Regions from separate parts of the Syntrophobacter fumaroxidans MPOB genome, predicted to be linked through region 3. Evidence: riboswitches for the same ligand, from Rfam matches in the RefSeq annotation. Region 3 holds a riboswitch; each other region holds the start of a gene.

Region 1 (6,262 bases), 780 kb from region 3:
ACTTGTCATAATTTCCATGAGCGGGATTCCCTGTTGCTCGTTTCATCACACCATTGCGTCCTGGTTCCGAATGAATGACACCAGGGGTTAATCATGGCCGACCATTCGGAAATACACTGAATTCTTGCCCGGCAAAGATAATCCTGCCACATCATGATCGGTTTTCATCGTGCAGGAATGGTCCCATGCAATGACAATGTGTGAGAAAATACCGCGCTCATACCGGCGCAAGCCCGTATCCGTATGGTTTACCCGGATTCATGCGGACCTGAAGGATAGAATCGGGCGGCTTCGGAACATGTCGCCGCGGGGAGGTTTTTGATCGCTCGAGGGTGTCCTGGCGAAATGACGGTTTCGCATGAAGCCATCCCGGCCCGGCACATTTTCACAGTTCGGTGCCGGCCCAAGGTCCGTGCAGGTTTGCGAGAGCGCGCCCAAGACCCGGCACGTTCCCGCCCTTCGCGGTGATTCATCTCCGGCGGACCAGGTCGAGCACAGGGGGTGAGCGCGCGGCCCGGCCGGATCATGCCGTGCGCGCCGCCTTCCCGGGCGCTGTGTCGTTCCCGGTGCGGCGGTGTGGAATCGGAATGCCCGGGGGGACGTGAGCACGATAAAACCGTGCCCACCCTTGTATGCGCGGGGGGGTGGACGCGCGCTCCGGTCGGATCGTGGCCGCGATGAAACCGCGACCGCCCTACCTCCCCGCGGGAGAACCCGGCAACAGGGGGGCGAACCGCTTGTCCACCCGATCGATTTCCAGCTTGATCCGCTCCTGCAATTTCGCATAGGCCTCCTCGAGGGATGGTTCCATCACCACGATCTGCCCCTGGCTCATGATGATCCGCTTCAATTCCGGGATCTTGAGCTTTGTCGCAGACTTCAGGTAGACCGGCTGGATGTAGAGAATCATGTTGCTGATGGGCAGAATGATCATCTTGCCCCTGGCGACCTGCGACCCCACCTGGTCCCAGAGTGTGAACTGTTCGGATATCCTTGTGTCCTGGTTGATCAGTGCGTAGATTTGCGAGGGTCCGTAGATCAGTTCGCCCTTTGGGAAGTTGTAGACGATGATCTTTCCGTAATGGGGCGGGTCGGAGCCGGCCAGCGCCAGCGCCCTGAGATTGTCGCGTCCTTTGGGGCTCATGGGTGCGAGCAGAAGGAAATCGAAGCGGCTCGGATCGATGAGATCCAGTGTCACGTAGTAAGGCTTGATGGTCACTGGAGTCCTGTCCTGGAAAGTCTTGGCGGGTTCCCACATGTCTTCCTGCTGGTAGTAGACTTCCGGATCGGTTTGCTGATACTTTGCGTAGATGTTCATCTGGATTTCGAAAATGTCCTGCGGATAACGGACCTGGGCCTTGAGCTCGGGCGGCATCTGGTCGGCATTTCTGAACACTCCCGGATAGATCCTCGAATAGGCGCGCACAATGGGATCGCCGGGCTCGAATACGTAATATTCCACCTTTCCGCTGAATGCGTCCACGACGATCTTCACGGAGTTGCGAATGTAGTTGAACCTGTCCCTGCCCCACAGTGTGGGAGTGGCCCCGGGGTAGAATTCCGAAGTCGTATAGGCATCCTGGATCCAGTAGAGCTTGCCGGGTGTCACCACCGCATAGGGATCTCCGTCCAGAAGGAGGAAGGGCGTGAGGACCCGGATCCGTTCGAGGAGATTTCTGCGAAAGAGTATCTTGCTGTCCGGAGTTGTCTTGGTGGTGAACAGGAGGTTGCGGTCTCCGAAGTGATAGGCGAAGAGGATCCTTCTGAGAAAGGACGACAGGGGAACGCCGTCCTCGGCCTTGTAGCTCACCATGGTGTTGCTGTTTCCTTTCGGGTAGTCGATTTCCCCGGCGTCGTTGGGCGCGATGACGTAGGTGTAGGAACCCAGTCCGATGTAGACCCCCGGTTGTTCGATCCTGAAGCCGTATTCGGACTCGGGGGGAATCCCCTTGATGAACCAAGTCATGGGTTCGTCCCCGCCCTGGCTGGCCGGCGTCATGACCGCGCCGTAGCCGTGGGTGTAGGACAGGTGTTCATTCACCCAGTTGCGGGCCGCTTCGGGAATGAGCGTATAATCGAGCTCGCGCACGCTGAGGAAAACCTGCTGAGGCATCCCGTTGACCGTGTACCGCGCCACATCCACGCTGGGAAAGGTATAGTAGGTGCGCAGCTGCTGGAGCTGCTTGTAGACGTCGTCCAGGAGCTCCCCGTCCCAGACGGGAATATTCCTCAATTGCGCCTTGACCTTCGGCGACGCGACATCGGCCGCAGTGCGGGCCGGGGTGAAATCGCGCGTCTGGACCGTGTTGAGGTTGTATGCGGAGAGAGTGGCTTTGATGTTATTGACGATGAAGTCTCTCTCCCGTGAAACCTCATTGGGTTTCACCACGAGTTTTTCCACGGTCGCCGGCAGGAACGCGGAATAGCGCAGGCCCAGGACGAGCACGAATCCCACGGCGAAGACGACCAGCGGTTTCAGCCCCTTGCGGGTCTGGATGAATGCGATCATTGAGAAGGCGGTTCCCATGAGGAAGAAAAGGGTCAACCAGATGAGCGCCCAAATGACGTACATTTCGACGAAACCGCCCCCGTAAAACAGAGGCATGTGCGCCTCGCTGTAGAGGAGCTCGTAGCGCTGCAAAACGTAGTCCCAGGTCTCGATGAGAAAAATCAGGAGAATGAGAATGCTCAGATGCAGCCTGGCCCCCGCGGGAATGGGTTGCTCCTGCCGGGCGAGGAGCCGGCGCTCGAGCAGGTAGAGCGCCACCAGGCCAACGAGCAGCAGCACGAAGGCGATGAGCAGCCGGCGCTGGACAAGCGTATAGATGGGATAAGAAAACAGGTAGTAGCTGATGTCCTTGCCGTAAACCGGGTCCGGCACACCCGTCTTCGGTCCCGCCACGTACAGCAGAAAGGCTTCCCACTTCTCGAATATCGGCAGGGCGATAATGACGGCCAGGATAAGCGACAAGGGGGTGTAGACCCAGAGCGACCCGGACCTGAACATCCGGACGACGTTCAAGTACCGGTCGAGCGCGGCGATCCTGAACTTCGACGGGGCGGGCGGCACATTCCCCACGTATCGCGAAGCCACCCAGAAATTGAGAAAAAAAATCAGGAAAAACAAGAGGGTGACCGCTCCGAAGACGATGTAACGGTAGAGGAGCCGCAGCCAGTAGTAAAGCCCGTACCCGAGGGAATCGAACCACCAGATGTTGATCAGGTAGTCGACCGAAGCAAGGCTGGACAGGATAACAACAGCCGAGATGCCCAAAATGCCGATCAGGATGATGAGAGGCCAGCGTGCCCAACGATTCATTTGCGACTCCTTTGGCACCGGTGAGGGAGAAACCCTAATGATGCGATCGATGACTCCCGGAAAAATTGAGGAATTGAACCATATCGAACGCATCGGGTCAAAGATTTTCGCAGCCGTTTCCAGTGCATCCCCGCCGTGCTTCGAGCATTTGCGTTGACGCCGGCCGGCAAATGCGATAGACAGTGCATGAAGGGTCGTGCGGCGGCGTGGCCGTTGACCGTGCGCCGGGTTTTTCTCCATCGGGTTCATCCGCTGGAACAGGTAGAAGATAATCAGTTCTTTGAAATTATACAGGCACAGGTATCCAATATTGGGGATTCAAAAGGGAAGACGGTGAGATGCCGTCGCGGTCCCGCCGCTGTAAACGGGGACGAAAACCGCCGGTTTGCCACTGGTCCGGAATCAACGGGCCGGGAAGGCGTGGTGAGTAGGCTGATCCGTGAGCCAGAAAACCTGCCTGCGCCTCAGGGGTTCTCAGGGCCGGAATGGAACGGCATTCCGTGGGGAACGCGGTATTCCCTGATGAGAAAAGGATCAAGTCGAGCTGGGTGCAGTCCTTGAAACTCCGCAAGAAAAGGGGTTTTGAGGACTTTTTTTATTTGATCGCCCTCGACACGCCTTCGGGTACCGGGCGTGACGATGCCAAGGGGTTGTACGTGAAGCGTCGGGTTTGCGCCCGCGTGGTCGTGTCGCGTTCACCAGGTCGGCGGGCGTCGGGGTCGGAGAGATGCAATGGCTTTGAACGAGCTCATGGGTTCAACGGAGGATCGGCCGGGATTGGTGGAAGCGGGGCGCTCCATCGAGATGGAGAGTTTCCGCATCATCGATGCCGAAATGGGGGAGCATCCTTTTCCCGAGGACCAGTGGCAGGTGGTGCGTCGAGTGATCCACACCACGGGCGATTTCGATTATGCCCGGCAGATTCGGTTTCATCCCCGGGCTGTGGCCTCGGGGGTGGCGGCTTTGACACGGGGCGCTTCCATTTTCGCCGATACGCGCATGATTGCCGTGGGGCTGTCGCCGTGGCGATTGCAGTGGTACGGGAATGAGGCGGTGGTTCCGGCACTCCACCCGGAAAGCCGGATACGGGCCGAAGAACAGGGGGTCACGCGTTCGGTTGCCGCATTCAGGGGCGTTTCCGACCAGTTGAACGGCGCCGTCGTGGCCATCGGGAACGCACCCACCGCGCTGCTCGAGGTGCTCCGTCTGATTCGTGAAGACGGCGTGCGCCCCGCGCTGGTGATCGGTGTCCCGGTGGGATTCGTGCAGGCCGCGGAATCCAAGGACCAGCTCCAACGGATGACCGATCAGCCCGCCATCGCCGTTCTCGGCCGCAAGGGAGGAAGTTCGGTGGCGGTGGCCATCCTGCATGCGCTTCTGGAATTGGCCGGAAATGTCAACCAATAAGGATATTCAGCCATGTTCGGCACTCTTTACGGGGTCGGCGTCGGGCCCGGGGATCCGGAACTGCTCACGCTGAAGGCGGTGAAAGTTCTGAAGGAAGCGGCCCATGTTTTTGCCGCTTCCTCGTCCAGCAACGATTACAGCCTGGCGCACGACATCGTGCGGGAGCATCTGCCGCCCGGAACGCCCATCGACCAGCTGGCTTTTCCCATGACATTCGATTCCGAACACCTGGAAAATGCATGGACGGCCAACTGCGAACAGGTGGTCGAGATTCTCAGGCAGGGAAAGAACGTCGCCTTCATCACACTCGGAGATCCGCTCACCTTCAGCACGTTCATCTATCTCATGAGGAAGGTGCGCAGCAGGCTTCCCGATGTCAACGTCGTCGTCGTCCCCGGCATCACCTCCTACCAGGCCGCCGCGGCCTGCGCCAATCTGCCCCTGGCCGAAGGCGAGGAAGCCATCACCATCATATCGGGAGCCAAGGGCGGAACCCGCCTGAACGCGGCGATCGAAACGGCCGACAATGTGGTGCTCATGAAGACATACAAGCAGTTTCCCCAGATCCTGGCGCAGATCGAGGAAAAGGGGCTCGAAGACAAGTGCTGTTTCATCAGCCGCTGCGGGCTTGAGGGCGAGATTGTGGAACGGGACTATCGGAAGATGAGGACGCTCAAACCTCACTATCTCTCACTCATGATCATCAAGAAACGCGGCATGGAACCCCGGTGAAGGGAGGTCGGGAAGATATCCCCGCCATGGAACGAACGGTTCGGCGTCACACGGTGCTGTCGGGTCATTGCGGGATTTCCGTGCTGTGCTGGGCCGGATTTGTCCTCCTGATTGTCGTTGCCGCGTTCCTCGCTTCGGGAATCGGCTCCTTCGAAACGTCCTACCGCACGATATTCCGGCTCTGGATATCCCCCTTTGATTCCGATTCCGCGGCGGGCATCGATGATACGGTGCGATACATCGTTATCAACGTGCGGCTGGCCAGAGTCTGCCTCGCATTCATCGTGGGCGCGGCACTGGCGCTTGCGGGCACCGTCTACCAGGGAGTGCTGCTCAATCCGCTGGCCGACCCTTTCACGCTCGGGGTCTCCACGGGAGCGGCCTTCGGCGCCTCGCTGGCGATTCTTCTGGGACTGGGGGGCATGCAGCTTTCGGGGATCAGCGGCCTGCCCCTGGCGGCCTTTGCCGGAGCGATGCTCGCGCTCTACCTGGTCTATCTGCTGGGGCGCATTGACGGGAGGATCCACGCCACCACGCTGGTGCTTGCGGGGATCATCGTATCCACCTTTCTGTCGGCATGGATCAGCCTCCTCAAGAGTCTGAACGAAGACTCGGTATCCACCATCGTCTTCTGGATCATGGGGAGCCTTTCGGGCAAGAGCTGGACTCATGCCGTCCTGGTGCTGCCATATCTGGTGGCGGGCGGGGCCGGGATACTCATCTTCACCAGGGAGCTCGATATCCTGAGCCTGGGGGACATCCAGGCGCAACATCTCGGCGTCAACGTCCAGAGGGTACGATTCT
Region 2 (6,262 bases), 2.0 Mb from region 3:
GAAGAGATACTGTCCGCCGAACCGCACAAGCCGGCTTCCGATCTGTTCAGAGCGGCTCCGGAGAAGGCTGAGCCTGCTCCCACAGCGGTGATGCCGGCTCCCGACTGGTTTAAGCCGGTTTCCGACGCGCCTGCCGTCACTCCGGCACCGGTATTGGATGAAGTGCGGGCCGAGAAGGCGGAAACGGCGCCGGCCGCGGAGCTGGAAGCCGAGGAAGGAACGGAGCTCGCCGCCCTGCTGGATGCGTTCAAAATCGCATACCTCAGCCTGGATTGGGAATTCTCCGTCGAGAACATCTCCAGCCTCCAGGCCTCCCTGAGCAGCCTCGAGCCCCATTGCCGCAAGAGCGCAGGGGCGAACTCGATCTACAAAATCCTGAAGGCCGTGCTCGAGCGTCTCAAGACCAAACCCCATGCCATCAATCCCCAATTGATCGAAATGGTCCGCGATTCGCAGGAGCTGCTCAAACCCATTCTGCTCAAGGAAGGCCATCTCGACCGGCAGGAGAAGGAAAAGGTCAAGAACCTCATCGCACGGTTCCAGACCCAGCGCGACAAGACCTCTCTGGACAAGGCGCCGATCACATCGCGGCTTGCGACGGAAGCCGACGCCGGGATGGAAGTCGATCAGGCCGTCCCCCTGGCCACTCTTCCCGAGGATCAAATCGCTTTTGTCGACCGCCGACCGATCAGCGCCTTGAAGGGTTGGCTCGAAGCGTCCCGGGCACTGGTGAGTGAGACGGTTCAGGGACTCGAATTTGAAAACAGGCGGCTTCGGCAGATCGAGCAAATCCTGGGCAAGACCAAGGCACTGGAGCCGCTCGTTGCGCGTCTCGAGGGCATACGGGCGAACGTGGAGAAGCACGTCCTGGCATTCAAGTCGAGGGAGCCCGAATGGGACGAGCGTATCCGGTGGCTTGGGGAGCTTGATGTGACGATCTCGAGCCGCGGCGGGCAAGTGCCGCGTCCGGCCGAAGACGCCGTGGAACTGGAGGAAGTGGTGCTCGAGGCCGAGGAACTCCGGGAACCGGGATATGCGCCGGCGTTTTCCGTCGAGGGAGATGTCAGACCGGACCAGGTATACTACTTCAGTATGGGTGGCAGGAAATTCGCCGTGCTTGCCTCGCAGGTGGTCAAGATCGACAAGGTCTCCGGGGCGAAGGTGAAAAAGTTCGTCAAGCAGGGCTATGCTTCCCTCAACGATTTCAAGCCCATGTTCAAGAACATCAAGGCAGGCCTTTTTGGAACGTGGGGAGGACTGCCGCTCGAGGTTCTCAAGGGCTATCGATTTGTGCCTATCCCCGCAGAGGTTTTTGGCGGCGAGTCATTGCCCGCCCGCTCAGGCGGGGCGATTCTGCTGAGCAGCGGCAAGCGGCACGGGATCGTGTTTTGTGATTCCGCGGTCGTGGATCTTCACAATGATGTCGAGATCGTGATCGGCAAGGCGAGCGATGACCGGATGCTCGGAAGCATCATGGGCGTGGCGGACGCACCCGTTGAAGTGCTGAATCTGGACCGGACCGTAAGATCGCTGGGTTAGCCCGCGGAAGGCCGCTCGCTCCTCTTTCCGGCGGGCTTCGCGAGGGAATGGATGGAACGGTTCCGAAGGGGCCCAACGCGGCCTGGAATTGCAGACCGGATGTCCTTCAGCGGCGGCCGCGCCGCGACGGACATCCGAAGATGCAGCCCCTCTGCAGGACCGAACGACCTGTGGCCGGTGATGGTCAAGCCGGGAGCGGGAGACCGCGGGGGGGCTTTCCCAATCGTTGGCGTTTTCCCGCCCAAAGAGGTTTCCCCATCAAAATCATTGACGGATGTGTTCGGGGTGCGGCAAATATACGGGAGAATCGGGGAATGCCGCCGGCGTCGGCATCGTTTTGAATTTGACGGGAATTCATACCGAGGTGCGTTCAAGATGACACAACACCTGCCCGTCGGGAGGTTGACGCGGCCAGGGATAAACCCCGCCCCTTGCTACGGATCGATGTGCCCGTCAGACAAGGGGAGGGCTTTATGCCCTCCCGCCCAATGCACTCATCTTGAACGCAAAATTGTATCACGGGATCTTCACAAGCATGGCCTACGGTGATTTGTTTCAATCCTACCTGAACCGCCTCGAAGAGGCGCGCCTGTATCTCGAACAGGGACTGGGGGAGGGCGCGGGGGAAATCGTCAAGGGCATCCTGGAGGATCTTGAGCAGAGCGCCCTGTCCGAGGAAGAGAAGAGTGATCTGCGGTCCAGGATCGAGAAGCAGCACGGACACATACCGGAAGAGACCGCCGCGGGAGAGCCGCCCTCCGCGCCGCAGGGCCCCGCTTACGGAATGGCCGAGCCCGATCAAACCTTCGAGTACGGTCTGGCGCTCATGGACGGCCAGTTCTGGGACGAAGCCATCCGTGAATTCAAGACCGCCGCCGCAGTCGGCTTTCGCGTCATGCAGTGTTGGGAGCTGTGCGGGGACTGCGCCGGGAAACTGGGCAAGTGGGATGAGGCCATCCGGTACTACGAGAACATCTACGCTGATCCCGCCGCCGATGAGCAGCTCAAACGGCAGATCCTGCTCAAAATCACCAAGTGCTCCCAGAATCGGAAGAAAAACGATGTCTCCTCGACGATCCAGGCTCGTTCCGAAGCCGTCGCCGCTGCCGCTGCGGGCCCGGCTCCACCCCCGAAGGTCGCCAAACCGGAATCGGAAACGCTTTCTCCTTCGTTGAGTTCCCTGGACCAGCATTCCCTGGACCAGCTCATCGGGCAGCACGCCGCCTCCTGGAACGATTCCCGGAACAGCTTCGTTGCCGGGGAGAAACACACCTATACCATTTCGAATCTGCTCCACGTGGGAGTCACTTCCCTGGTCATGCAGGTGACCGACGATGACACCGGTGAAATGCTGGCCGGGCAGATCCTGAGCGGGCCTTACGGCGCCGGCGTCGACCCCGCCGTGCTTTCTCGCTGGGCTCGGGCTCAAATGATGAGCAATTCGCAGCATATCGTGCGCATCCACGACATCGCCCAGTGCGAGGACCGCATCTTCATCATCAGGGAACACCTTCCGCTCTCCCTGGTCGATATCTTCAACATGGGGGAGGTGCTGCCGATCCCGCTGGCCATCGGATTGTCCTACCAGATCCTCGAGGGGATCGGCGACCTGCACCTGCATATGGGGAAGGATGAGGAGATCCGAAAAATCCACCACCTGGATCTGCGCCCGTCCAAGATACTCCTGCACGACGACCGGTTCCTGGTGAAAATCTGCAACGGCGGGCTGTTGAGCGAGCTCGAGCGGGCCAACCCGAGGGCGGCTTCGCTCAAGCACCTGCCGCTGCCGTTGCTCGCCTACCGTGCCCCGGAGCAGTTCCGTCCCTACCTGTCCCGGAAGAAACCGCCGTTTTTCACCGACATATACCTGTTCGGGGCGTTGCTCTACGAGATGCTGACCGGCATCCAGGCCTTCAGCGGATCGTCGATCGAAGAATTCGAAATCCAGCACTGCGAGCAGTATCCGACACCCCCGAAAGTGTGGAGGCCTGAAATTCCCGAAGTGATGAACGAAATCATCATGAACTGCCTGATCTGTGATCCGATGAAGCGTTGGCGAAGTGCAACCCAGATCTCTCTGACCTTCGAAAAGTCCTTTTCCGAATGGGTGGGACGCGGGGTGGAGCGTCAGTATTATGAGCTGCTCGATCGTCTCCGGTCCAAGATCTAGCCTTCTTCGGCCCCCATGGTCTTCCCGTCCTCGCCTTTTCCCGCGGCATGCCGGATCGCGCTCCCCGGATTGACTTGCGTTAACATCCCGTGTTTATCTATAATGGTCGGCATTGGCACGGGCACCCGATTGTCCGCCGGGAGGCTTGAAGTGTGCGGCGCGCCTTGGCCGGGCGCTGCGGGGGCCGGAATATTCCGGGGGATTGTGGCACGGAAGTCCCCGCGATCGTCTAACGGCGTGCGGCCGGGTCCGACGGTCGAAAGCAGTCGAAGTCACTCCAGAAAGGAGAATTTTCATGTTATTTCTTGCCATTTTCAGCTATTCCCCTGAAGACCGGGACGACGTTATCCAGAGAGGCATGGGAACCGGTACCAAACACCAGGGTGTGGAAGTCAAGGGTGAATGGTTCGACATCTCCGGCCATCGGGTTTTCAGACTGTTCGAGGCCGACGACGAGGTCCACCTGGCGGCGTCCGTCTATGCCTGGACGGACCTCGGAATCGCCGAAATCATTCCCGTCATGGAAACGGAAAAGGCCCTGAAATTCCTCAAACGGGTCGGTACAAAGTAAAAACGGGTTCGGTTTTCGACGCCCGGATGAAACGATGTCTTTGCGGTGCCTCGGGCTCAAAAGGGAAGTCGGTGCGATGCCGACGCGTTTGGCCGGCGCTGTGAGCGGGGATGAAACCCGGCGGCGACCACTGTGCTCTCTCATCTCGTGCGCAGGGGGAGAACGGGAAGGGGCCGGGAAGTAAGTCGATCCGCGAGCCAGAAGACCTGCCGTGAAGACTTGGTGCGGTCGGTGCCGTTTGTTGGGCGGTGGGATTGCCGAAGCCATAAAGCGATCCTTCAAGCCTCGATGCAGAGGTTTGAAGGATCATTTTTTTTCGAGAAAGCAAATGCTTTCAAAGGAGCCAGCAGGATATGGAGAAGCTTGATCGTTTGTTGGAACGCATCGAGCCGGCCTCCAAGGATTGGGAGGCGAAGGCATGGGAAAGACTGCACGCTCAGATTCGGCCGCGCGATTCGCTGGGACGGCTTGAGGTCATCGCGGCGCGACTGGCGGCGATCAAACGGAGCCTCACTCCCGCGGTGGGCAGGAAGATCATCTTCACCATGGCCGGCGACCACGGCGTGGCCGCGGAAGGGGTCAGCGCCTATCCGCAGGAAGTGACCGCGCAGATGGTGGGCAGCTTCGTGCGCGGGTGGGCGTCGATCAACATCCTGGCGGTCCACTGCGGCGCGGCCGTGCGGGTGGTGGATTGCGGCGTCGCATCGGATCTGCCTCCGGACTGGCCTGTTTTGCGCCGTAAACTGGGCAAAGGCACCGCAAACATCGCCGTGGGCCCCGCCATGAGCAGGGAGGTGGCGGTCCGGGGTCTGACGATCGGTGCGGAAATCGTGCAGGACGCGCACCTGAAGGAGGGGTATCTCCTGTTCGGCACGGGGGACATGGGGATTGGTAACACCACGCCGTCGACGGCCATCATCGCGGCTCTTGGCGGCAAGCCCGTGCGGGATCTCACCGGCAGGGGGACCGGCATCGACGACGTCGCGTTCGAGCGGAAGGTCCGAGTGATTGAAAGGGCGCTCGCAGTGAACAGGCCCGACCCGAATGATCCCCTGGGCGTGCTCGCCGGAGTGGGAGGGTTTGAGATCGCCGCCTTGGGCGGCGCCGTTCTGGGTGCGGCGGCACTCCGCGTTCCGATCATCTGCGACGGGTTCATCGCCACCGCCGGGGCGCTTGTCGCATGCAGGCTCGCGCCGAAAGCCGCAGACTACCTTTTTGTGTCGCATCGGAGCCGGGAGGTCGGACACACCGCCATGGTGGACATGCTGGGCATGCGCCCGATACTCGATCTGGACATGAGACTGGGGGAAGGCACGGGGTCCGCGCTGGCAATGAACATCGTGGAAGCGGCGGCGAAAGTGCTCGTTGAGTGCAAGACCTTCGAAGAAGCGGGAGTGACGGACACGGGGCACTGATCCCCAGGCACTCACGCGCATGGTCTAACCAGGGCGAAGTGCTCCCGGACGATGCCCGTCAGCCTCACGCGCTCCCGCGCATGGCCGAATCCCTCCCCGCGGAAGCGCGGGGGAGACCGCGCAGACACGATATCCGTCCTTGCCGGGTGTTCCCTCGTAAGCGCGCGCGGGGGGCCGCCGGGCCGGCCGGCAGGGGCGGCGGCCTGGATGGAATACGGGAGCCGTCATCCTGATGGATTGTAAATCGGGGTGCCTATCGTTTTTGTTTCGCTTCCTTTGGCCGTTCATGAGTATAATGGAACGAAGAATGAAACCCAACCACGAGAGGAGCTTTGATCTATGACGACGGTTATGCCTGAAGGGGAAGCGATTCGCAGGGCGGTGAAGTGGATTTCGGCCTCTTTGGAAGAGCATCCGGACAAGGCTGCCCAGTCGCTTGTCCAGGAGGCGGTGTTGCGGTTCGATCTTTCACCCAAGGAAACCGAGTTCCTGATGGAGTTTTATAAGAAGGCGAAACCGGACGCTTCCTCCGATGCCTGAGTCCGCACACGAAACGCCATCCTTCTG
Region 3 (6,262 bases):
AAGAGATCAGAAAAGCATCTACTCGCGCATCTTCGATCAGCCGCTCGTTGCGGCTCAACTGGCCTATTCACCCAAGTTCGGAGAGTTGCAGGGCAACTACAGGGTCTATTACTGGAACGCCGGTTATCATCACGAAAATTCGGCGGGGGACACCAGCCCGGATGGCTGGGGGGTGGGAGTCAGTTGTGACCAGCAGCTCACCGAATGGCTGGGCCTTTTTGCCAGGCTGGCCTACAGCAGCCGGGACGCTTACGATACGGACTGGTTCTGGTCGGCCGGAGCAAATCTCAAGGGGATCGTTCCGTCCAGAGACAAAGACGAACTGGGCATAGGCATTGCGGGATTGAAGGGGGTGGTCGCTCCCCACAACGACGGCACCGAGCTCCACGCCGAATTGTACTACAGGATTTACTTCAACGAATATTTCGCCCTCACTCCGGACGTTCAGTACGTTGCCAATCCCCTGGGCGACAGCCGCAACGACGGTGTGTTCGCCGGGATGCTGCGCCTGGAGTATTCGTTCTAGGTCCAACGGCGACTGGCGTTCAAGACTGCAAACGACGGGATCGGCGGGCGGTGAGGCGGACGGGGACAAACCCGGTCTCCGCGACTCGCGCAATTCCAGGGCAGGACCTGATGCGCCCTTGCCCGACGTTGCCGTTCCGAGCACAAACCGGCATGGGCGGAACCGATCGATCCTGTTTGCCGGAGGGATGCGCAGACACGATCCGCGCATGGCTGCGGGAAATATAAGAAGAGGCGAACAACCCGAGGGATCGCCCGCCTCCTTCGCTACAGACTCAAGGATGGATCGACCCGGCCCCTAGTGGGCATGTTCATGAGGTTGGGCCTCGTGAAGGGGATGATCGTGATCGTGCGCCCCGTGTTCGCCGGGGTGGTCATGATCGTGGGCATGAGGCGCACCGCCGTGCACATGCTCGTGACTGTGTTCGTGGAGATGTTCATGGGCATGAGCGTGCGTGTGCTCATGGCTGTGCTTCCCGTCCCCGTGCGAATGTTCGTGAGTGTGGACATGCTTGTGATCGTGGGCGTGCAGATGCTTGTGCTCGTGTTTTCCTTCCATGTCAAGTCCTCCTATTCTTTAGGTTATCGAACCCTTCGTGGGCTCATTGATAAACAGAGTAAACCGGGATCGGCTCGATGTCAACGGGCGGCAAATCACCAAGCCGGGTCCGCAACGCGAGTCTTCTTATGCTCCGCTCGGGACGACTGCGTATTGACGAGCGATCCACCCTTCTGATACATTGTGACGCAATCATCCCCGTGGGCATCCAATTCCTTCACAGCGGAAAGAAACCGCATACTCCCGATTCCCCGCGACTCGGCACTCAATGCAGTCAGGAAGGCAATTGCGGTTGGACGCGCCTGTCCTGGCCCATCGCTTTTTGTGCCGCGCGCAACCGGTCGCGTGCGAAGGATTTTCTTTCGCGCGTCCGGCGTTGCAGGGGACAGGAACCGTATGCAGCGGAGGCATCGGGATCGGCGTAATACCCCACCGGCCGCGACACATTCGGGAAGGAATCGAGTGTGAAATTGCCGGTCCGACGGCCGACCGATCGGTGAAAACACGTTTGTGAACGGGTGACAGGAGGAAGCGTTCATGCATCATCAACACTCATCGTCTCATGGACACCATGACGACCATCACCACGATTCCCCGGATCATCATGACCACGATGCTCCGGGAGACGGTGTGTCCTCCCTCTCGGCCAGGGACAAGCTCTTCATAAGGCTCGAGCACTTTGCCCGGCACATCCGCGAGCACGCCGAGTCGTGCAGAATCCTGGCCGACGAGGCAACGGAACTCCGTTTCCACGAGACGGCCCGACTTCTCGGAGCGGCGGCGGACGGCATCGAGAGGCAGAACGAAAACCTCATGGCGGCACTTTCACACCTGGATCGTTGATTCCCGCATCGGCGCCCCGTGATTCCACCGCACGAACATTCCGGCTCGCGGAGCACAGATAACGATCCTGTGCCTGCAGATGATTCGCCACGTAATCATGCACCGCCTCCTCCATCGAACGGAACGTCAACGGACAGCCGGTTGCCCTCAGGGAAGCCATGCTTGCACGGGTGTGATACTGGTATGTTTCCCGGATGGGCTCCGGCATGGGGATGTATTCGATTTCGGGCCGGCACCGCAGGGCAGCGAAGACCGCCTTGGCCAAGTCGTTCCAGGTCCGTGCCCGGCCCGTTCCCAGGTTGAAGAGACCGTTCACGTCCCCGTGGGTCAACAGCCACCACATCACATCGATGCAGTCCTTCACGTATATGAAATCCCGCGACTGCTCGCCGTGCGCGCACTCAACCCGGTGTGACCGGAATAGCCGCACCCGCCCGGTTTCCGCGATCTGACGACACGCCTTGAACACTACGCTCGCCATGTCCCCCTTATGGTATTCGTTTGGACCGAATACATTGAAGAATTTCAGGCCGACGATCTTTCCGAGCAGGCCGGTGCGCTCGGCGTGGAGGTCGAAAGCATGTTTCGAATACCCGTACATATTCATGGGACGCAGCCTGATGAGGTCGGTTCGATCGGAGAAACCCGCTTCTCCGTTTCCGTAGGTCGCGGCACTGCTTGCGTAAAGGAATCGCCGCTTCCGTTGGACCGCCCACTGCGCGAGCGTCCGGGTGAAGCGGGTGTTGTTTTCCATGAGGTAATCGGCATCCCGTTCCGCGGTGGACGAACAGGCTCCCATGTGGACGACGGCCTCGGGAGAGAAGGAAAGCGTGCCGGCATCGATTCGCCGGAGGAATTCGCTCTTGTGGAGATAATCCGAGAAGCGCAGCCCCGCAAGGTTCCGCCATTTCTCTCCGGTTCCCAGCGAGTCCACCACAAGGATGTCGTCAACGCCTTCCCGGTTGAGTTTCCAGATGAAGGCGCTGCCGATGAAGCCGGCCCCGCCGGTAACGATTACCCTTTTCATGAACACCGCTCTCCATGCCGAAGAATGGAACGCCTCCACAAGTCACGATCCATGCATTGTCGTGCCTGGAAATCCTACCTTGGCCGCGGAACATCCCGGGAAGCCTCCAGGGCGGCTCCCGTGCCGTCCGATGAAGCAGTCTCGCCGGCATGCGCCCGTTTCGACCGCTTCCGTTACGGAAGCCCCCATCCGAAAATGAAGAGCAGCGCGCCGCAAACCGGGGCCGGCGGAGCTCGGCCGGATCGGTGGAGTCCCGCGTCGGGGCCTGCACGTTCAAACAGGGAGATGGACTGGAAAAATCGGGGAAAAATTGACGTCCTCGACGTACTCGCCAAGCCGCTCGATGAATTCCTCCTTTGATCTGACGCGAACGGAGCGAAGGAATGTGCGCGTCATTCTGGTCAGGAGCACATCCACCAGGTTCAGCCACGAGTCATCCTTGTGAACGCGAATGAACTCGAAGCGTCCGGGATGGGGTACGAGCTCCTTCATGAGCGCCCTGGACAGGCTGAAGCGGTTGCCCAGCAAGATACCGATCGTCCAGTTCAAAGGGTAATGACAGGCCGCGGTCTCCAGGAAATCGACAAACCTCCCGTCACGATCCTTTTCGCTGACCTGGGCAATCACCCGGCCATCACAGATATCGATGCCGATCCCCAGGCTCATTGTACAGAATCGCCCGGTTTCGCACTCCTTCACCCGGAGCGGGTCGACGCCCGGATAAGTGGCCAGGTCGGCCGTGAAGGCTTCGCCCGGTCGAACATCGAGCCGTCCCTCAGGGCAGAGCGGAGCTCCGGCCCGCCTGAAGCCCGTTCTCGCGCCAGGCCCCCGCAAGAGTTCGATCTCCTTAAAGACCGTGAACACGTAAGCCGTTTTCCTCCCGAATCGGAGAATTCGTTTGTCAAGGAAGGATATGGCCTCGCGGAGAGCGTGAGGAGACTCTTTGACGATTTTCCGGATGGTCGCTTTCCCGACACCCTGGAGTGAAAAGTGGCCCGTTTCCACCGCATGTTCCCGAACGTAAGCGGTCAGTTGCTCCATGGTCCAGGTCTCCGACTCGTATCCGTACTCCGAGGGACTGGAGGCGGCAAGATGCGCGACCCATGCCTTGTCCTCGACGGTCACGGCCGGAGGGCGTCCGGGCCGGGCCAGGTCGCAGATCCCGGTCTCGATGCCGCCGCAGAGCGTCTTGTCGATGCAAAGCTGGACCGTCGGGCGCGTCACACCTTCCGCGCGTGCAATCTCGCTGATGCTCTCTCCACGTGCATACCTGAGAAGGATTCTCGCGCGCAAAGCGTTGGCGGCACGATGGTGACGTGCAGCCCCAACCGTCTCCAGCCTTCGGATTTGTGTCTCGCTCAGAGCCAATGCATCCCGTTTGCGTGTCGCCGCCATTTGAACTTCTCCCCGCAATGTCTGCCCATGTCGACAGCACAAGATTCCGGCGTGAAAACCACATCGCCTCTTCCAAGAAATGCTCCCGGGGAACCACCGATTGCCGCGAATTCCGACCTGCCCGCCGGCGCGAGCCTCCCCCTCTCAAAGCAGGGTGGTTCTACGCGTCGGCACAAGATGTCCTCTTCCGGGCAAGTCCAACCCGCCGGGCGCACCAAAAACAAAAAGACCAGCATCACTGCTGGCCTTCATGACCGCGATAAGAACCCGAATTGTTCGTTCGTCGAATGGGCCGCTTCCTTTTCACGTCCCGATGAACGGGCCGCGGAAGCTTCTGCTTCCATTTCGCTTAAAGGCTAGCCCGAAGAATCGCCGATGTCAACGCTTATGTGGACACGCTATGTGGATTCCTCGGCAGGCCGAGTTCCATCCAGCCGAAGAGCATTTTCAGGGCATTCGGCCCGTGCCGCTGCAAGGCGTTTCCTCATGTTCCACGCGGGCGGTTTCCGGGCCGTCGAGACAGCAAGACTGAAGCGTGTGATTTTTTTTCTTGACAAAACCCGGCGGACCGGCCGATTATTTTTGCCGCGATAACAGGTGCATGGATCAGGCGCCGTGGAGCTTAAAAGGGAATCCCGTGAGAATCGGGAACGGTCCCGCCGCTGTGAACGGGGACGAAATCCGATAAGACCACTGCCTTGGGGGGCCGAGGCGGGAAGGTTCGGAGAGTAGAACGATCCGTAAGTCAGAAGACCTGCCTGATGCCATTTCGGTGAATCGGTGCGTGGAGATGTCCGATTGACCGCCGGAGGGTGAAGCGAACCAGGGTGCAATCCTTAGAGCTGAAAGCTCTAGGGATTTTTTTTTGGCCCCAATGCGATTCTGCGGCGGAACCATTGGACCCCTCGAGTTTCCCATGGACCCTTTTTCCGCCGGCCCGGGAGGTGGACAGTCCTCGAAGGTGCGGCCTGGACAAGGGAGGTGTCCGATGCAAAAGGGTGTGATTTTCTGTGTCTCGCTGGGGAAGGAAGAACAGACGATGTTGGGACAGTCGGATTTGGCGAGAATGGTCCGATCCTTGAACGCCTCTGCCGTCTATGTGGCAACGTCGGAAGAGGAAGTTGTTCATGGATGGTCGTACCTGATCGCCGCCGGCATGCACCGGATTTCCTGCGCAACGACCGCGTACGATCCGGCGATGGGCAAGTTCGAAATTCACGAGACCCCATTGCGACTCTGGACGGGGAGCATGGAGCGGCTGTTTCCAATGGACGGGGAAGATCGGGGAGTGAACGGAATTCATGCACGCGGCGCCGAGCTCTCTTGACGGCAAGCCTGCGGCAGATGGAGGGAAAAGGGATGAACAGACGGTTTAATGTGGTTTTTGGCCTGATGGTCTTTGCCGTGTTGCTCGCTTCGCACAGTTTTGCGGCACACGGTGAAAAGCAGGCCGACAAGAAAGCAATCCTGATTGTGGCCTTCGGGACCACGGTTCCCGAAGCGCAGAAGGTCTTCGACGGAATCGATCAACGGGTGAGAAAAGAATTCAGGAATACGGAGATCCGTTGGGGATACACATCGAGCATCGTCCGCGCCAAGCTCGCCAGGCAAGGGAAGGTTCTGGACTCTCCCGAAGTGGCCCTGGCAAAACTCATGGACGAACACTACACCCATGTTGCGATCCTTTCGCTGCACACCATCCCGGGTGAGGAATTCCATGACCTGTATCGGAATTCCCGCCTGTTCGAACAGATGGCGGGAGGTTTCAAGAAAGTGGCGGTCGCTCCTCCGCTCCTCTCTTCCCACGACGACATGGTTCGTGTGGCAAAGGCCGTGATCGGGCATGTCCCCCGGGAAAGAAAACCCGAAGAAACGGTTCTCCTCATGGGACACGGCTCTGAAAAGCATCCGGC

Evidence for each region. Region 3 has a riboswitch for cobalamin ahead of SFUM_RS14225 (hypothetical protein). Riboswitches for the same ligand answer to the same signal wherever they lie in the genome.
Region 1: another riboswitch for cobalamin. It lies ahead of SFUM_RS11055 (precorrin-8X methylmutase); the one in region 3 lies ahead of SFUM_RS14225 (hypothetical protein).
Region 2: another riboswitch for cobalamin. It lies ahead of cobT (nicotinate-nucleotide--dimethylbenzimidazole phosphoribosyltransferase); the one in region 3 lies ahead of SFUM_RS14225 (hypothetical protein).

What each region holds. Positions count from the first base shown of each region.
Region 1 covers NC_008554.1:2,609,412-2,615,673, reverse strand. The annotation lists gene SFUM_RS11060 (UPF0182 family protein) at 695-3,319, opposite strand; cobalamin riboswitch at 3,601-3,794, shown strand; gene SFUM_RS11055 (precorrin-8X methylmutase) at 4,052-4,726, shown strand; gene cobI (precorrin-2 C(20)-methyltransferase) at 4,739-5,458, shown strand; gene SFUM_RS11045 (FecCD family ABC transporter permease) at 5,485-6,262, shown strand, end outside.
Region 2 covers NC_008554.1:383,065-389,326, forward strand. The annotation lists gene SFUM_RS01625 (hypothetical protein) at 1-1,539, shown strand, start outside; gene SFUM_RS01630 (protein kinase domain-containing protein) at 2,075-3,709, shown strand; gene SFUM_RS01635 (DUF3303 domain-containing protein) at 4,005-4,280, shown strand; cobalamin riboswitch at 4,307-4,508, shown strand; gene cobT (nicotinate-nucleotide--dimethylbenzimidazole phosphoribosyltransferase) at 4,634-5,695, shown strand; gene SFUM_RS01645 (hypothetical protein) at 6,035-6,235, shown strand.
Region 3 covers NC_008554.1:3,389,886-3,396,147, reverse strand. The annotation lists gene SFUM_RS14255 (carbohydrate porin) at 1-526, shown strand, start outside; gene SFUM_RS22780 (hypothetical protein) at 824-1,084, opposite strand; gene SFUM_RS14245 (DUF8180 domain-containing protein) at 1,622-1,927, shown strand; gene rfaD (ADP-glyceromanno-heptose 6-epimerase) at 1,896-2,954, opposite strand; gene SFUM_RS14235 (helix-turn-helix domain-containing protein) at 3,228-4,349, opposite strand; cobalamin riboswitch at 4,928-5,125, shown strand; gene SFUM_RS14225 (hypothetical protein) at 5,338-5,676, shown strand; gene SFUM_RS14220 (sirohydrochlorin cobaltochelatase) at 5,709-6,262, shown strand, end outside.